3 regions of the Enterobacter cloacae complex sp. 394I7 genome follow, and region 1 is predicted to be linked to each of the others. Evidence: predicted binding sites of a transcription regulator. Region 1 holds the regulator's gene; each other region holds the start of a gene.

Region 1 (5,817 bases):
CTTATAAGATCATATGCCGTTATACGTTGTTTACGCTTTGAGGAATCCACGATGAGTGAGGCTGAAGCCCGCCCGAGTAACTTTATTCGTCAGATCATCGATGAAGATCTGGCCAGTGGTAAGCACACCACAGTTCATACCCGTTTCCCGCCGGAGCCAAACGGCTACCTGCATATTGGTCATGCAAAATCGATCTGCCTGAACTTTGGCATCGCGCAAGACTACCAGGGACAGTGCAACCTGCGTTTCGATGACACCAACCCAGTAAAAGAAGACATCGAATACGTTGAGTCTATTAAGAATGACGTGCAATGGCTGGGCTTCAACTGGTCTGGCGATATCTGCTACTCCTCTGACTATTTTGATCAGCTGTATGCCTATGCGGTCGAGCTTATCAATAAAGGTCTGGCGTATGTCGACGAGCTGTCTGCTGAAGAGATCCGCGAATACCGCGGCACGCTGACCGCGCCGGGTAAAAACAGCCCGTTCCGCGATCGCAGCGTTGAAGAGAACCTGGTGCTGTTTGAAAAAATGCGTGCGGGTGGCTTCGAGGAAGGTAAAGCGTGCCTGCGTGCCAAAATCGATATGGCATCACCGTTCATCGTGATGCGCGATCCGGTTCTGTACCGTATCAAGTTCGCTGAACACCATCAGACCGGTAACAAGTGGTGCATCTACCCGATGTATGACTTTACCCACTGCATCAGCGATGCGCTGGAAGGCATTACGCACTCCCTGTGTACGCTGGAGTTCCAGGACAACCGCCGTTTGTACGACTGGGTTCTGGATAACATCACGATCCCGGTGCATCCGCGTCAGTACGAATTCTCTCGTCTGAATCTGGAATACACGGTGATGTCCAAGCGTAAGCTGAACCTGCTGGTAACCGACAAGCACGTTGAGGGCTGGGACGATCCGCGTATGCCAACCATCTCGGGTCTGCGTCGCCGTGGTTATACTGCCGCGTCTATTCGCGAGTTCTGTAAGCGCATCGGCGTGACCAAGCAGGATAACACCATTGAGATCGCCTCTCTGGAATCCTGCATCCGTGAAGATCTGAACGACAACGCGCCGCGCGCAATGGCCGTCATCGATCCGGTTAAACTGGTTATCGAAAACTACCCGCAGGGCGCGAGCGAAATGGTCTCCATGCCTAACCATCCGAACAAACCGGAAATGGGCACCCGTGACGTGCCGTTCAGCGGTGAAATCTGGATCGATCGTGCTGACTTCCGCGAAGAAGCGAACAAGCAGTACAAGCGTCTGGTGCTGGGTAAAGAGGTGCGTCTGCGTAACGCATACGTGATCAAAGCTGAGCGTGTTGAGAAAGATGCAGAAGGGAATATCACCACCATCTTCTGCTCTTACGACGCTGAAACCCTGAGCAAAGATCCGGCAGATGGCCGCAAAGTGAAAGGCGTGATCCACTGGGTAAGTGCAACACATGCGCTGCCGGTTGAAATTCGCCTGTACGATCGTCTGTTCAGCGTGCCTAACCCAGGTGCAGCAGAAGACTTCCTGGCGACAATCAACCCGGAATCTCTGGTCATCAAGCAGGGGTATGCTGAGCCGTCTCTGAAAGCCGCCGAAGCGGGCAAAGCGTTCCAGTTCGAACGTGAAGGCTACTTCTGCCTCGACAGCCGTCACAGTACCTCGGAAAAACCGGTGTTTAACCGTACCGTTGGTCTGCGTGATACCTGGACTAAAGTCGGCGAATAATAACGCTGCTCTGGTCAATGAGAGACAAACGCCGCGTAATGCGGCGTTTTTTTATTGAATGATCATATCGTTAAGCGCGAGCAAAAATAATGTCTGCGCAATATTCAGGTCAATGTGGTGCTACTTATTTTTCTAAAAAAAGTTTGTATATTTCTGAAAAGAGTGAAGACCTGAAAATAACCAGTAATTTACACAATTACTGGCTTAAATTTAATGACTTGCCCCGCCAAATCTCGTCTCCCGCTAAATGTTACAAAGCACTACGAATTATGTGCACTTCGTCATAATCCTGACTTTTGCCCACTGAAAAGCATTGATAATTCGCGTCGCGAAAAATAACCTAAAGGCGGTAGTTAATTCGAGGGTATTTCTGACTACCCCTGACCTTTTGGTCTTTTATATTTTTCGCCGTTCAGGCGTTTTAATTCGTCAAAGAGGAATAATCTATGCGTACGTTCAGTGGCAAACGTAGTGCGCTGGCGCTGGCTATCGCCGGTGTGACAGCAATGTCAGGCCTGGTGATTGCGCCAGAGGCTAAGGCAGCAGGTTTCATCGAAGATTCTACCCTCACGGGCGGTATTTATTACTGGCAGCGTGAACGTGACCGTAAAGACGTTACCGAAGACAAATACAAAACCAACCTTTCTCACTCTACCTGGAATGCCAACCTCGACTTCCAGTCAGGCTATGCCGCCGATATGTTCGGCCTGGATATTGCCGCATTCACGGCAATCGAAATGGCGGAAAATGGCGACAGCGGACACCCGAACGAAATTGCCTTCTCGTCCAGCAATAAGGCCTATAAAGAAGACTGGTCCGGCGATAAAAGCGGTATCAGCCTGTATAAAGCCGCTGCAAAATTCAAGTATGGTCCAGTCTGGGCGCGCGGCGGATATATTCAGCCAACTGGCCAAACCCTGTTAGCGCCACACTGGAGTTTTATGCCTGGTACTTACCAGGGCGCTGAAGCCGGCGCTAACTTTGACTACGGTGATGCGGGTGCGTTGAGTTTCTCCTATATGTGGACCAACGAATACAAAGCCCCGTGGCATATCGAAATGGATAAGTTTTACCAGAACGATAAAAAGACCAAAGTGGATTACCTCCACTCGCTGGGTGCGAAGTACGATTTTAAAAACGACCTCGTGTTAGAAGCCGCCTTTGGTCAGGCTGAAGGTTATATCGATCAGTATTTTGCCAAAGCCAGCTACAAGTTTGATATCGCAGGGAGTCCGTTGAGTACCAGTTACCAGTTCTACGGCACGCGAGACAAAGTCAGCGATGGTGGCGTCAACGATATTTATGACGGCACGGCCTGGCTGCAGGCGCTGACCTTTGGCTACAAAGTGGGGCAGGTGGATTTGCGTCTGGAAGGGACATGGGTGAAGGCGGAAGGGCAGCAGGGCTACTTCCTGCAGCGTATGACCCCGACTTACGCATCTTCCAACGGTCGTCTGGATATCTGGTGGGATAACCGCTCTGACTTCAACGCCGACGGCGAAAAAGCGGTCTTCTTCGGCGCAATGTATGACCTGAAAAACTGGAACCTGCCGGGCTGGGCGGTGGGCGCCTCCTACGCGTATGCCTGGGACGCCAAACCGGGCGACATGGCCACACCGGATGCGTACTACGAACCGAACTACCGTCTGAAAGAGTCCTCTTACAGCCTGGATGCCATCTATACCGTGCAGGATGGACGTGCGAAAGGCACGATGTTCAAGCTGCACTTCACGCAGTATGACAACCACTCTGATATTCCAAGCTACGCGGGCGGTTACGGCAACATCTTCCAGGATGAACGTGACGTGAAATTCATGGTTATCGCACCATTCACTATCTTCTGATGAACGCTCCGGCGGGTTCCGTCCCGCCGGAATGGAGACTGCACATGATGAAAAAAATGGTAATCGTCGCGTTGCTGGCCTCGGGGCTGGTGGCTTGCGCCCAGGACCCGGCACCGAAAGAAGATTCTCGCCTGAAGGAGGCTTACAGCGCCTGCATTAACACCGCTGAAGGCTCACCGGAGAAAATTGAAGCCTGCCAGAGCGTGCTGAATGTGCTGAAGAAAGAGAAGGCGCATGAGCAGTTTGCGACGCAGGAAAATGTTCGCGTGATGGACTATCAGGCCTGCATTCAGGCGCGTAAAACCGGTAACGATCAGGAAGTGGCGAAGCGTTGCGACCAGATCTGGAAGGAAATACGCAGTAACAACGGAAATTAATTAAGCGTGTTAAGGCCCGGTGGCGCTGTGCTTACCGGGCTTTTTTTCGCCGGGTGACAGGCAAAAAAAAGCCAACCTTGCGGCTGGCTCAGAGTATGAAAGTTCGACTTATTTGGCGTCGTGTGCGTGATCGTCTTCGCGGCAATCACCTTCAGCACAGTGACCATACAGATACAGGCTATGGTTGGTCAGGCGGATACCATGACGAGCAGCGATTTCACGCTGACGTGCTTCGATGGAATCATCACTAAATTCAATGACCTTGCCACAATCCAGGCAGATCAGGTGATCGTGGTGCTGCTGCTGGGTCAGTTCGAATACAGATTTACCGCCTTCGAAATTATGACGGGTAACAATGCCCGCGTCATCAAACTGGTTCAGCACGCGATAGACGGTTGCCAGCCCAATCTCTTCACCCATGTCGATAAGACGCTTGTAAAGGTCTTCCGCACTGACATGGTGATTGTCTGGACCCTGAAGCACTTCAAGGATTTTTAACCGAGGAAGCGTAACTTTCAGGCCAGCCTTCTTTAATGCGGTATTGTTGTCAGTCATGCGGAATCTGTCCTGTTGCTAAACGATTCACTTCTGGAGGAAGTGACAGAAAATGCACCTGGAATAATGCGTCTCATTATAGAACTGCCATGGCTAAATGAAAACTGCAAGTCTCAGGCAAAGTATGCTTATAAAAACGTGGTATCACCGACAAACTTACTCAATGGCACCCCATTTTACCTGGGAGACATTGTACAGGTCTGGGCGAAAAAGTTAAAAGATTGTAGCGATTAATTTAATCGTTTGACCCGGTTCCTGGGCGCAACCGGGGTTGCGCCACACTAACAATCAGGCGTTAAGAATATCGTCCAGGTGCAGTTCTTCGCGGATCTGCTTCACCCACTTCTCAACGCGCTCTGCGGTCAGTTCTGGCTGACGGTCTTCGTCGATCGCCAGACCCACGAAGTGGTCGTCATCGGCCAGGCCTTTAGACGCTTCGAAGTGGTAACCGGCAGTCGGCCAGTGGCCTACGATAACTGCACCATTCGGTTCAATGATATCGCGGATAGTGCCCAGCGCGTCACAGAAGTACTCAGCGTAGTCTTCCTGATCGCCGCAGCCAAAAAGGGCGACCAGCTTGCCGTTGAAGTCCACTTCTTCCAGCGTCGGGAAGAAATCATCCCAGTCACACTGGGCTTCACCGTAGTACCAGGTTGGGATACCCAGCAACAGGATGTCATAGCCTTCGAGATCTTCTTTGCTGCTCTTGGCGATGTCATGCACATCGGCAACGTCTTTACCGAGCTGTTTTTGAATGTTTTTTGCGATATTTTCGGTATTGCCGGTATCACTGCCGAAGAAAATGCCGATGATTGCCATGAGTAAAATAACCTCTTGAAACTTAATGGTATGGTGGCGCAATTTGTCCACGGATAAGGGCAATAATAGCAGAACTGGCAACCCCGCGGAAACAGCTATCGCGCAGGACTGCACTCTGTGCTACATGAAAAGGGTAAGAAAGGGGATTTTCAGACTTATGCCTGGCGGCGCAAGGTCTCAAGCTGGGCGATCAACATCTCTTCAATGAGCTCGCTACGGCTGATATTACGCGCTTCAGCCAGTTCGTTAAGCGCATCGACGGCGTCGGCATTGAGCTTCAGTTCGACACGCTTAAGCCCACGATTTTTATCGCGTTTAAGCTGGTTGCGTTTATTAATACGCAGCTGTTCATCGCGCGAAAGCGGATTCGTTTTCGGTCGTCCCGGTCGACGCTCATTCGCGAACAGATCTAGTGTCGTACGGTCCGTTTGTTCTTTGGCCATGATTCTGAGACTTCGGGGGAAACAAGCCGCCCTGCTATTGCCCGGGCGATGAGCGCGCCA
Region 2 (5,817 bases), on a different contig from region 1:
CGCGATAGGCTATCGGCAAACCAACGCGTTCACCGTTGCTGTCCAGCAGTACGTAATCGACGCCCCAGGTATCGATGCCGATACTGTCGATACGGATACCCGCATCGCAGACCTTCTGCAGTCCGGTGCGGATCGCTGCCTCAAGGCTGTCGATATCCCACACCTCACAGCCGTCCTGCTTTTGCAGGCAGTTAACAAAGCGGTGCATCTCGCGAAGCGAAAGCGTCTGCCGCTTGCCGTCATAAGTGGCCAGCATTACACGGCCGCTGGATGCGCCTAGATCGACAGCCACGCAATGGCGAAAAGTCATGGTTGTGTCCTTCTTAAAGTCATTAGCGGTGAGTGTAAAAAAAGGAACCCATCACCACCTTCTCGCCAGTGACAGCGGTTTTCCGGGGCTGGCAAGAAAGCAAAGATGAACGTGAGGGAGTTCACAGTTTCCAGGCGTGACGGGGTTTGCAGGCAGTGTGACGCTTACCGCATTTCCTGATCTTTCAGCCTGTTTCTTGAAAAACGGACAGTTTTTGCGAGGTTTACGGTCGAAAATTTAAGGTGAGGGGACGGGGCCTTAATTAATATTTTGAGAACATTTCTCATTGGTGGGGGCCGTTATGACCGTACTGCACAGCGCGGATTTTTTTCCTTCGGGTGGGTCGTCTGTCGCGATTGAACCGCGACTCCCTCAGGTGGCGTTCCCTGAGCATCATCATGATTTTCACGAAATTGTGATTGTTGAACACGGAACGGGGATCCATGTGTTTAACGGCCAGCCGTATACCATCAGTGGTGGGACGGTCTGCTTTGTGCGCGATCATGACCGGCACTTATATGAACATACCGACAACCTGTGCCTGACTAACGTGCTCTACCGTTCGCCCGATGCGTTCCAGTTCCTGTCCGGGCTGAACCATCTCCTGCCGCAGGAGAAGGACGGCATCTATCCTTCGCACTGGCGGGTGAATCAGTCCACGCTGCAGCAGGTGCGTCAGCTGGTGAGCCAGATGGAACAGCGCGACGAGGGACAGGAGACCCACGTCATCGCCACGCGTGAGCTGCTGTTTATGCAGCTGCTGGTGCTGCTGCGTCGCAGTAGCATGGTGGCCGGGCTGGGGAATAACGATGCGCGTTTGACTCAACTGATGGCCTGGCTGGAGGACCATTTCGCCGAGGATGTCTGCTGGGAAACGCTGGCGGATGATTTTTCGCTGTCGCTCCGGACCTTGCATCGTCAGCTGAAGCAGCAAACCGGGCTGACGCCCCAGCGCTATCTGAACCGTCTGCGCCTGATTAAAGCGCGCCATCTGCTGCGTCATACCGATGAGAGCGTCACGGATATCGCCTATCGTTGCGGTTTCGGCGACAGTAACCACTTTTCGACCCTGTTTCGCCGGGAATTTAGCTGGTCACCGCGCGATATTCGTCAGGGAAAGGACGCGTCACTGCAGTAACGCGAGGGTTGTCACCGTTTCCCGTGGGCAAAAACGCTAATAATGTCAGGTTATTTGCTGTCGAGGTGGTGTCGTGGTTGCTCAGCTAATGCTTCGCAAAGTGGATTTTTTTGCCTCCGCCGGCCAGGCCGTCGCGGTGGCGGATCGCTATCCGCAAAACGTCTTTGCCGAGCACACCCATGAATTCTGCGAGCTGGTGCTGGTGTGGCGGGGCAATGGCTTGCATATCCTCAACGACCGGCCCTACCGCATTACGCGTGGGGATCTGTTTTACATCCGTGCTGAAGACAAGCACGCCTACGCTTCGGTCAACGACCTGGTCCTGCAGAATGTGATTTATTGCCCCGACAGGCTGAAACTCAACGTCGACTGGGCGGCTTACATTCCGGGTTTTAATGATACGAAGTGCGCGGCGCACTGGCGACTGAGCAGTAACGGCATGACGCAGGTGCGACAGGTGATTTCTCAGCTGGAGCAGGAAAGCCAGAAAAGCGATCCTGAGGCTCATCAGATGGCAGAACTGCTTTTCGCCCAACTGGTCATGACGTTGGCGCGCCATCGCTACGCCATTGATAACCCGTCGGCTACCGCGCAGGAAGCCCTGCTCGATAAGCTCATTACCACCCTGGCGGGCAGCCTTAACAAAAGCTTTGTGCTGGAGAAATTCTGCGAGCAGGCGCAGTGCAGCGAGCGCGCGTTGCGCCAGCAATTCCGCACCCAGACCGGGATGACGGTGAACCACTATCTGCGCCAGCTGCGCATCTGCCATGCCCAGTACCTGCTTCAGCATACGGAACTGATGGTCAGCGATGTGGCGATGCGCTGCGGCTTTGAGGACAGTAACTATTTTTCGGTGGTCTTTAACCGCGAGGTGGGGATGACGCCGGTTCAGTGGCGTCATCGCAGTCGTAACGCGGCGTAATCAGTTCGCCATGCCGAGGCCCACAATGTTGGCCGCAATAATGATCACCACGCACCCCAGACTCAGCACGCCCACCGGGCGACGCCCGGCGTTGTTCCACTCTTTCAGAAGCAGACCCACCAGCCCACCGCACAGCACGTAGAAGCTCATGTGCAGCATCCAGCTCATATAGTCATACTGCGCCGGAATACTGGCGTGACCCCACGCGTAGAAGAAGAACTGGAGATACCACATCAGCCCGCCGAGCGCCGAGAGCAGCACGTTCCCGATAATCATCTGTTTAGCCAGCGAGAAGTCGGCTTTCAGTGACAAGGTCTTCACGTTTGCCAGACGGAAAAAACAGAAACCGAGGTTAACCACCGCTCCGCCACCCATGATCACCACATAGCTTGGCAGTGCCACGTACAGCGGGTCGACGCCCAGTGCGGCAGCGGCTTCATGCATCGGTTTGGCGGCGTTCATCGCGAATGACATGCCTGCGGAGAAGATCCCGCACATCACCGCCAGCAGCAGGCCTTTCTTCAGGTTGAACTCTTCGGCTCTGATGCCCATTTTGCGCTCTTTCAGCTGCCCTGCGCGGGTGACAATGCCCACGCCAATGACGGCCACCAGCACGCCCAGCAGCGTCATCTGGCCGCCTTTGGTGTTGATGAGCACGTCGACGTTGCCGTTGAGTATCGGCGTCATCAGAGTGCCGACAATCAGCGTAATACCAATCGCGATGCCAATGCCCATCGACATGCCGAGATAGCGCATGGTGAGGCCATAGTTAATGTTACCGACGCCCCACATGGCGCCAAAAAGAAAGACCGGCAGCAGGGTGGAGGCGTTAAAGGAGGAGAAATAGCCCCAGAAATCCGGGAGCAGCATGGCGCTGATGGTCCAGGGAAGAATTATCCACGAGACCACACCGCCGACGGACCACATGGTTTCCCATGACCACTGTTTGACCTGTTTAAACGGGGCATAGAAACAGGCTGCACTGGCCGCGCCTATCAGATGCCAGAAAATACCCATCGTAATCGCATGATTCATGTTTACATCCTCATCGTTTTTATATGCCGGTGGCTTCCCACCGACTCGATGAGTGTAAAAATTAAGCAGTCGGGTAACCTTCGGAAGGTTGCCGCACTTTGGTTTTGAATGGCAATCAACGCGTTAACCGGGTGAGCAGACTCACAATTTCAGCAATAATCGAAAACCGAATAACCTTATAAAAACTACGGCATTGATAATCATTTTCAATATCATTTAATTAACTATAATGAACCAACTGCTTACGCGGCATTAACAGCTGTGCCGCCCGACAATAATGGAGAGGATTATGAGTTATACACTGCCATCCCTGCCGTATGCCTACGACGCACTGGAACCGCATTTCGACAAGCAGACGATGGAAATCCATCACACTAAACACCACCAGACCTATGTGAACAACGCGAACGCCGCGCTGGAAAGCCTGCCAGAGTTCGCTAGCCTGCCTGTTGAAGAGCTGATCACCAAACTGGACCAGCTGCCAGCTGACAAGAAAACCGTTCTGCGTAACAACGCAGGTGGTCACGCTAACCACAGCCTGTTCTGGAAAGGCCTGAAAACCGGTACCACCCTGCAGGGCGACCTGAAAGCGGCTATCGAGCGCGATTTCGGTTCTGTAGACAACTTCAAAGCGGAATTCGAAAAAGCCGCTGCGACCCGTTTCGGCTCTGGCTGGGCGTGGCTGGTTCTGAAAGGTGACAAACTGGCGGTTGTTTCAACGGCTAACCAGGACTCCCCGCTGATGGGTGAAGCAATCTCTGGCGCATCCGGTTTCCCTATCCTGGGTCTGGACGTGTGGGAACACGCTTACTACCTGAAATTCCAGAATCGTCGCCCGGACTACATCAAAGCCTTCTGGGACGTGGTGAACTGGGACGAAGCAGCAGCGCGTTTCGCCGCGAAAAAATAAGGTTGCATTGACGCCTGTGAGAAGCGAGTCTGATGACTCGCTTTTTTTGTATCTGCAGAAAGGAGCAGCGATGCATTTTCCGGTGAATGTCTTTACAGGCAAGGTAAGGGAGTACGACGGCAGCCGCCCGAGCGCTATCGCCAAAATTCAGGTCGACGGCGAGTTGACGTTAACCGACCTCGGGCTGGTGGGCGATGAGCAGGCCGAAAAGAAAATCCATGGCGGGCCTGACCGCGCGCTGTGCCACTATCCGCGGGAACACTATCAGCACTGGATAACCGAGTTCCCCGAACAGGCGGATATGTTTGTCGCGCCAGCGTTTGGTGAGAATCTCTCAACGGAAGGGCTGACCGAGAAAAACATCTTTATCGGCGATATCTACCGCTGGGGCGATGCCCTGATTCAGGTGACGCAGCCGCGCTCGCCGTGCTTCAAACTAAACTATCATTTCGGCATCAGCGACATGTCTGCCCGGCTGCAGAGCGCGGGTAAAACGGGCTGGTTATATCGGGTGGTGCTGGCAGGTCAGGTATCGGCAGATGCGCCGCTGGTGCTGGCATCGCGCCTGAGTGATGTCTCGGTATATGACGCCTGCGCGATCGCCTGGCATATGCCGTTTGATGACGACCAGTACCATCGGCTTTTGTCCGCTGCAGGGCTGTCCACGAGCTGGACCCGAACGATGCAGAAACGCCGTTTAAGTAGCAAGATCGAAGATAATTCGCGGAGATTGTGGGGGAAATAGTTTCCCCGCAGGAGAGGCAAGCCGGGTCAGCGATACCGCCGCCCGGCTAAACGGCTACGAACGTTTATACAACGGCAGCCACAGCGTTAACCGCAACCCACCCAGCGGGCTGTCGTCGGCCTTCACCCAGCCGCGATGCTGCTGCATGGCGGTTTCAACAATCGCCAGACCCAGCCCCGTGCCGCCAGATTCACGGTCACGCGCCTCGTCGGTACGGTAGAACGGACGGAAAATCTGTTCGCGGTCTTCCGGGCTTACCCCAGGACCATCGTCATCAACGATGATGGTGATCCCGTCTTTATCCACCGAGAAGGCTACCTCAATCTTCGTGTGCGAATAGCGCAGGGCGTTACGCACGATGTTCTCCAGCGCGCTTTCCAGCGTGTTAGGGTTACCGTACAGCGGCCATGGCCCCGGCGGGAAGTTGACGGTAAAGGATTTCCCCATCTGCTCCGCTTCGAACGCCGCGTTATCCAGCACTTCATGCCACAGGTGGTTGGCTTTCACCGTTTCGCTCACCAGCGCATTTTTCTGCTGATTGCGCGACATGACCAGCAGGTCGTTAATCATGCTGTCCAGACGATGCGCTTCCGTTTCAATACGTTCCAGCTCTTTGCTCTCACCGCTGCGGCGACGCAGCAGCGCGGTGCCGAGCTGTAAGCGCGTGAGCGGCGTGCGCAGCTCGTGCGAGATATCCGACAGCAGGCGTTGCTGTGCCGTCATCATGCGGTCGAGGGCGCTCACCATCTGGTTAAAA
Region 3 (5,817 bases), on a different contig from region 1:
GGTCACTTTGGTTGTAGCCGCGTCGCCAGTGTCGGCGACGGTATAAAGGCACGTTAACCACCATGTCGATGTTCGGCAGGCCGCGGGTGCGTCGCGCCTGTAAAACGGCCAGCAGTAACAGGCGGGCGAGGGGACGCGCCAGCACACTCTGGCCGGCAAACTTCAGCGCATGAATAAGGCCGCTTAACGGCGCAACATAATCATCCACAGCCACCAGGGCACACCACGGCGGCGCTTTTTTCAGGCAGCGGCCGCAGGGAACGTCTCGCCCGGTGGCATTTAGCCCACACTGCGGACACGTCATCGCCTGCCTTTTCAGCGAGCGGGTGCAAACGGAGCAGACGCCCCATGCGCTGAGGGCAAGCGGCATCCGGCATAGCCAGCACAAGCCAGGCACTGTTAACATGTGCAACCTCCATGTGAAAAAAGAGAACAGTAACTGATGAAGACGCTGTGGTGGCAGACCGTAGGGACGGGAAATTGCCATCTTGTGCTGCTGCACGGATGGGGCCTGAATGCCGAAGTATGGAATTGCATAACCGGGGAACTCACCTCGCAATTTACCCTGCATCTGGTGGATTTACCGGGCTTTGGCCGCAGTCGCGGCTTTGGGGCAATGTCGGTTGAGGAGATGGCGCAGCAGGTGCTGGACGCTGCGCCGCAGCACGCCATCTGGCTGGGCTGGAGCCTGGGCGGGCTGGTGGCGAGCCAGATTGCCTTGACCCATCCCGAGCGCGTGCGTGCGCTGGTCACGGTAGCCTCGTCACCGTGCTTCAGTGCAAAGGACGACTGGCCGGGCATAAAACCGGATGTGCTGGCCGGGTTCCAGAAACAGTTGAGCGAAGACTTCCAGCGGACCGTTGAGCGTTTCCTGGCCCTGCAGACAATGGGAACCGACACCGCGCGTCAGGATGCCAGAGCGCTGAAGCAGACCGTGCTTTCCCTGCCGATGCCGGACGTTGAGGTGCTTAACGGGGGGCTTGAGATCCTCAAAACTGTCGATTTGCGTAAGCCGCTGGCCGCGCTGGCGATGCCGCACCTGCGAATCTACGGCTACCTCGACGGGCTGGTGCCGCGCAAAGTGGTTCCAGTGCTGGATTCACTCTGGCCACAAAGTGAGTCTCTGGTGATAAACAAAGCCGCGCATGCGCCGTTTATCTCTCATCCGGCGGAGTTTTGTTCAGCGCTCGTTGCGTTAAGTCAACGTTTAGACTGATTATTTTCTATCCAGCCTGGAAAAAGTTTCACACCGCAACCATACTCCAGATGTCGTTGCGGTTGTTCTGCCTACGATAATCAAAACAACAATCCTATGGAGAGTCAGGCTATGAAACTTGTTACAGGTATCGTCACTTCTCTGGTTATTGGGTCACTTTCATTTGGCGCCTTTGCGGCACAAGAGCTGGAAAAAGATAAAGTTGCCGGGATGAATCTGACCAAAGTTGGTGAGATTTCTACGTCTGACACGACCGCGCCGATGGACGCCAAAAAAGAGCTGTCTAAGAAAGCGGATGAGCTGGGTGGGAAGTACTACGTCGTCACCAGTGCCGAAAAACAAACCAAAAACGTGCGCGCAACGGCGGACGTCTATAAGTAATACGTTAATGCCGGGCAGCGATGCCCGGCTTTATGTGCGCAGTGCCCACCACTCTCTGAGGCAGGCTTTTCCTTCCGGGCAGCTTTTACAACTGCCGGACAGGCAGCCCTCCGCCTCTTCCTGAATACGCACCGCTTTTCCCATGGCTTCCAGTCTTTCCAGCATGGCATCGATCATCGGCTGCGGCGTATGCAGGGTGAGGCTCAGCTGTTTCGCCTCCATTCGCCCTTGTAACGCCAGCAGGTCGCGTACCTGAATCAACGATGCCATGGCTTACCCCTTAGTGACAGTCGCCCGCCGGGCTGTTGCAACAGCTGGCAGCCGTTTTGCGGTTTGCCAGCAGGTTGATATCAACCCGGCTGCGTGCCCGGCGTAGCAGGCCGAGAACGAGCACGTTAAACAGCACAACCGCCAGGATGCACACCAGGCTATACCGCGGGTGCTGGCTAAAGTTAACGGTCTGATAAAAGAGCGTCGCCAGCGAGTAAGCGATGTTGAGCCCCCACAGAATGGAGAAGCCCATCCAGCCACGGCTGGACTCGCGGGCAATCGCACCCATGACGGAGATGCACGGAATATAGAGCAGAACAAAGATGAGGTAGCTGTAGGCCGCAGAGGCGCTACCAAATTTCTCGCTCATCACGCCCATGGCACCCGTTGCCATTTCGCCGTCACCTTTACTGGCCTCAATAGGGTTCGCCAGCACGCTCAGGCTGAAGGTGTCTTTCAGGCTCTGCCATGTCTCTTCGACGGCGCCCAGCAGTTCGTTACCGAGATGAAACTCTGCCGGATTGAACGCTTGCTCCTGGATGTTCTCCGCGGTGTAGAGCGTATTCAGGGTCCCGACGACCACCTCTTTCGCCATCGCACCGGTGAACAGACCGACGGTCGCCTGCCAGTTATCGTCATGGACGCCGATCGGTTTGAAGACCGGGGTTATGACGCGGCTGACGGAGGCGAGGGCGGAGTCGTTGATGTTATCCGCAGCCTGTCCGCTCAGGGTGAAGCTGTTCAGCGCGCTCAGGAAAATACTCACGATAACAATCACTTTACCGGCACGCAGGACGAAGCCTTTCAGGCGCTGCCAGGTCTGGATCACCAGGCTTTTAAGATGGGGGACGTGGTAGACCGGCAGTTCCATAACGAACGGCGACGCTTCGCCGCGCATGATGGTGTGTTTCAGCATCAGCCCCGTGAGAATGGCCATGACGATACCCAGCACGTACAGCGAGAAGACCGCCAGTGCCCCCTGCTGCCCAAAGAAGGCCGCGGCAAAGACCGCGAAGATAGCCAGTCGTGCACCGCAGGACATAAACGGTGCCATCATAATGGTCATCAGACGTTCACGCGGTGCATCCAGCGTACGGGCACCCATAACCGAGGGCACGTTACAGCCGAAGCCCACGATCAGCGGCACGAAGGATTTGCCTGGCAGACCGAGCGCCTGCATCAGGCGATCCATGACGAAGGCGGCGCGTGCCATGTAACCGGAATCCTCAAGGAAGGAGAGGAACAGATACATCATGCCGATTTGCGGCACCAGAGGCAGTACGGTGTTGATACCACCGCCAATCCCCTGGGCAAGGAAGATGGTCAGCCATTCCGGGAAATGCAGGGTGTAACCCACCCACTGAATGCCATGAACAAAGATAGCAACGGAACCGGCATCGAAAATCGGCTGGAGTGCGCCACCAATGTTAATGGCGAGCAAGAACATCAGGTACATCACCAGCAAGAAGACCGGCAAACCGAGGAAACGGTTAAGCACAACCTTATCCACGGCAGCGGTGAAGCGGCTCGGTTCCGCCGTCAGGGCGTTACTGACCACGTCGCAAATCGCGGCGATGGCCTGATAGCGAGCATCAGCGATATGCAGGGCCGGGTCATCCAGCTCGTCGCTCAGACGGGCGAGGACCACGTCCAGTTCATCTGCCGCATGACCAGCATAGGCGCGGCTGTAGATATCCCCTTCCAGCATTTGCAGGCCGAGCCACAGGCGCTGTTTCGCGGGCATGCTTTTGTCCATCTCTTGCGCCAGCAGATCCGCTTCGCGCAGGAGCGGCTGGGCGTAGTGCACCAGCTCAACGTTACGATTGCCCGCGTGGCGATCGATAGCCAGTTTCAGGGCATCAATACCGCGGGCGCGCGTCGACACCAGCGGAACGACCGGGCACCCCAGCCGTGCGGAGAGGGCATCGACGTCGATACGCAGTTTCTGTTTCTCTGCAATGTCGAGCATGTTGAGCGCCACGATGCAGGGAATGCCCAGCTCCAGCAGCTGCAGCGTCAGGTAGAGGTTACGCTCAAGGTTTGAGGCATCAACCACGTTGATGAGCAGATCCGCGTCGCCGCTAAGAATATAGTGGCAGGCAATCTGCTCATCGAGCGAAGTTTGCGAGGAGATCGTGGTTAAGGAGTACGTGCCGGGCAGGTCAACCAGCGTGACCTGGTGATCTGTTGTTGAGAATAGGCCTTCTTTACGTTCAACCGTTACGCCAGCCCAGTTACCGACGCGCTGGCGCGCACCCGTGAGCTGGTTAAATAGCGTTGTCTTGCCGGAATTAGGATTGCCAATTAAGCCAATAGTTAATTTTTTCATTTTTCTGGACTCACTGAAACCGCTGGCTTGTTATCGGGATAAGGCTTCGACTTCTATTAATGCGAGATCTTTTTTACGCAATACCAGATTTACGCGTCGGGTTTCGATATGCACCGGATCACCTAACGGGGCGACGCGCACGACCTGAAATGACGAGCCGGGCAGCATGCCCAGCGACAGCAGCTTTTGTCGATAGGCCGGGCTAATTTCGTGGGTAAAACCGGTAATTTTCCATGCACTGTCTGGAGTGAATTGCATAATGCCTGATTCCACGAGAGGTTAAAATATCTACTATGGGATGATAATGAGAATAGTTTTTATCAGCAATAATAAAACTGTGACGGAATGTTGTTTGCGGTATTAATTTACGGCCTGTTTGACCTTGCTCAATATTTACTGATTCTGCGGCAGGGAGAGGAACGGCTTATTTGTTAATAGTGTGATCACTGGTGGTTGAAATATAGATATACAACCGGTTTCATATTTTACAATTAATTTCGGCGGGATAACGGCCCGGTGAGTGACGCATCACCGGGCCTTTTTTATGCGGTTAGCGTTTCTTACCCATTGCTGCCGCCAGCGCATCCATCATGGCGCTGTTGCCTGCAGGCTGGGCGTCACGTCCGCGTGGCTTCGCCGCTTTTGCGGCCGGGCGCTGCTGCTCGCGTCCGCCGCCGTTACTGCCGCGGCGCGCGCTGGTTTCACCTGGCTGCTCGTCCAGACGCATCGTCAGGGCGATACGCTTACGCTGCAGATCCACTTCCATCACCTTCACCTTCACGATGTCGCCCGCTTTGACCACGGTATGCGGATCTTCAACGAATTTATCGGCAAGGGAAGAGATGTGGACCAGACCGTCCTGGTGCACGCCGATATCGACAAACGCGCCAAAGTTGGTGACGTTAGTGACCGCCCCTTCGAGTACCATGCCTGGAAGCAGATCATTCATGGTTTCAACGCCGTCGGCGAAGGTCGCGGTTTTAAACTCAGGACGCGGATCGCGGCCTGGTTTTTCCAGCTCTTTGATGATGTCCGTGACCGTCGGCACCCCGAACTGTTCGTCGGTAAAATCGACCGCCTTCAGGTTACGCAGCGCGCTGCTGTCGCCCATCAGGTCTTTCAGCGCCTGCTGGGTTGCGGCCAGAATGCGTTCCACTACCGGGTACGCTTCCGGGTGAACGGTTGAGGCATCCAGCGGGTTATCGCCGTGGTTGATGCGCAGGAAGCCCGCGCACTGCTCAAACGCTTTTGGCCCCAGACGGCTCACCTTCAGCAACTGCTGGCGGTTCTGGAACTGGCCGTTTTCATCACGCCAGGCAACGATGTTTTGCGCCATCATGCGGGTTAAGCCCGCCACGCGGGTCAGCAGGGGAACAGAGGCCGTGTTCAGGTCAACGCCGACGGCGTTTACGCAGTCTTCCACGACCGCATCCAGCTTACGGGCCAGCTGAGTCTGGCTCACGTCATGCTGATACTGGCCGACGCCGATGGATTTCGGGTCGATCTTAACCAGCTCCGCCAGCGGATCCTGCAGACGGCGGGCGATAGAAACTGCACCGCGCAGGGAAACGTCCAGGTCCGGGAACTCCAGGGCGGCCAGTTCAGACGCCGAATAGACGGA

What was found. The regulator Fur, encoded in region 1, represses iron uptake genes when iron is present. The targets are predictions, from matches to a motif close to ATAATAATGAGAACNACTATCAA.
Region 2: the regulator Fur is predicted to act here: its motif matches at 3,599-3,621, upstream of sodA (superoxide dismutase [Mn]).
Region 3: the regulator Fur is predicted to act here: its motif matches at 4,495-4,517, upstream of feoA (ferrous iron transporter A).

What each region holds. Positions count from the first base shown of each region.
Region 1 covers NZ_JBXWCR010000001.1:196,385-202,201, forward strand. The annotation lists gene glnS (glutamine--tRNA ligase) at 52-1,719, shown strand; gene chiP (chitoporin ChiP) at 2,166-3,563, shown strand; gene AC2FAP_RS00950 (ChiQ/YbfN family lipoprotein) at 3,611-3,940, shown strand; gene fur (ferric iron uptake transcriptional regulator) at 4,049-4,495, opposite strand; gene fldA (flavodoxin FldA) at 4,784-5,314, opposite strand; gene ybfE (LexA regulated protein) at 5,470-5,757, opposite strand.
Region 2 covers NZ_JBXWCR010000011.1:49,317-55,133, reverse strand. The annotation lists gene rhaB (rhamnulokinase) at 1-310, opposite strand, end outside; gene rhaS (HTH-type transcriptional activator RhaS) at 612-1,448, shown strand; gene rhaR (HTH-type transcriptional activator RhaR) at 1,522-2,370, shown strand; gene rhaT (L-rhamnose/proton symporter RhaT) at 2,371-3,405, opposite strand; gene sodA (superoxide dismutase [Mn]) at 3,695-4,315, shown strand; gene yiiM (6-hydroxyaminopurine reductase) at 4,386-5,060, shown strand; gene cpxA (envelope stress sensor histidine kinase CpxA) at 5,115-5,817, opposite strand, start outside.
Region 3 covers NZ_JBXWCR010000006.1:61,267-67,083, reverse strand. The annotation lists gene gntX (DNA utilization protein GntX) at 1-406, opposite strand, end outside; gene bioH (pimeloyl-ACP methyl ester esterase BioH) at 443-1,216, shown strand; gene AC2FAP_RS18745 (YdgH/BhsA/McbA-like domain containing protein) at 1,328-1,597, shown strand; gene feoC ([Fe-S]-dependent transcriptional repressor FeoC) at 1,628-1,867, opposite strand; gene feoB (Fe(2+) transporter permease subunit FeoB) at 1,878-4,196, opposite strand; gene feoA (ferrous iron transporter A) at 4,227-4,454, opposite strand; gene AC2FAP_RS18725 (Tex family protein) at 4,747-5,817, opposite strand, start outside.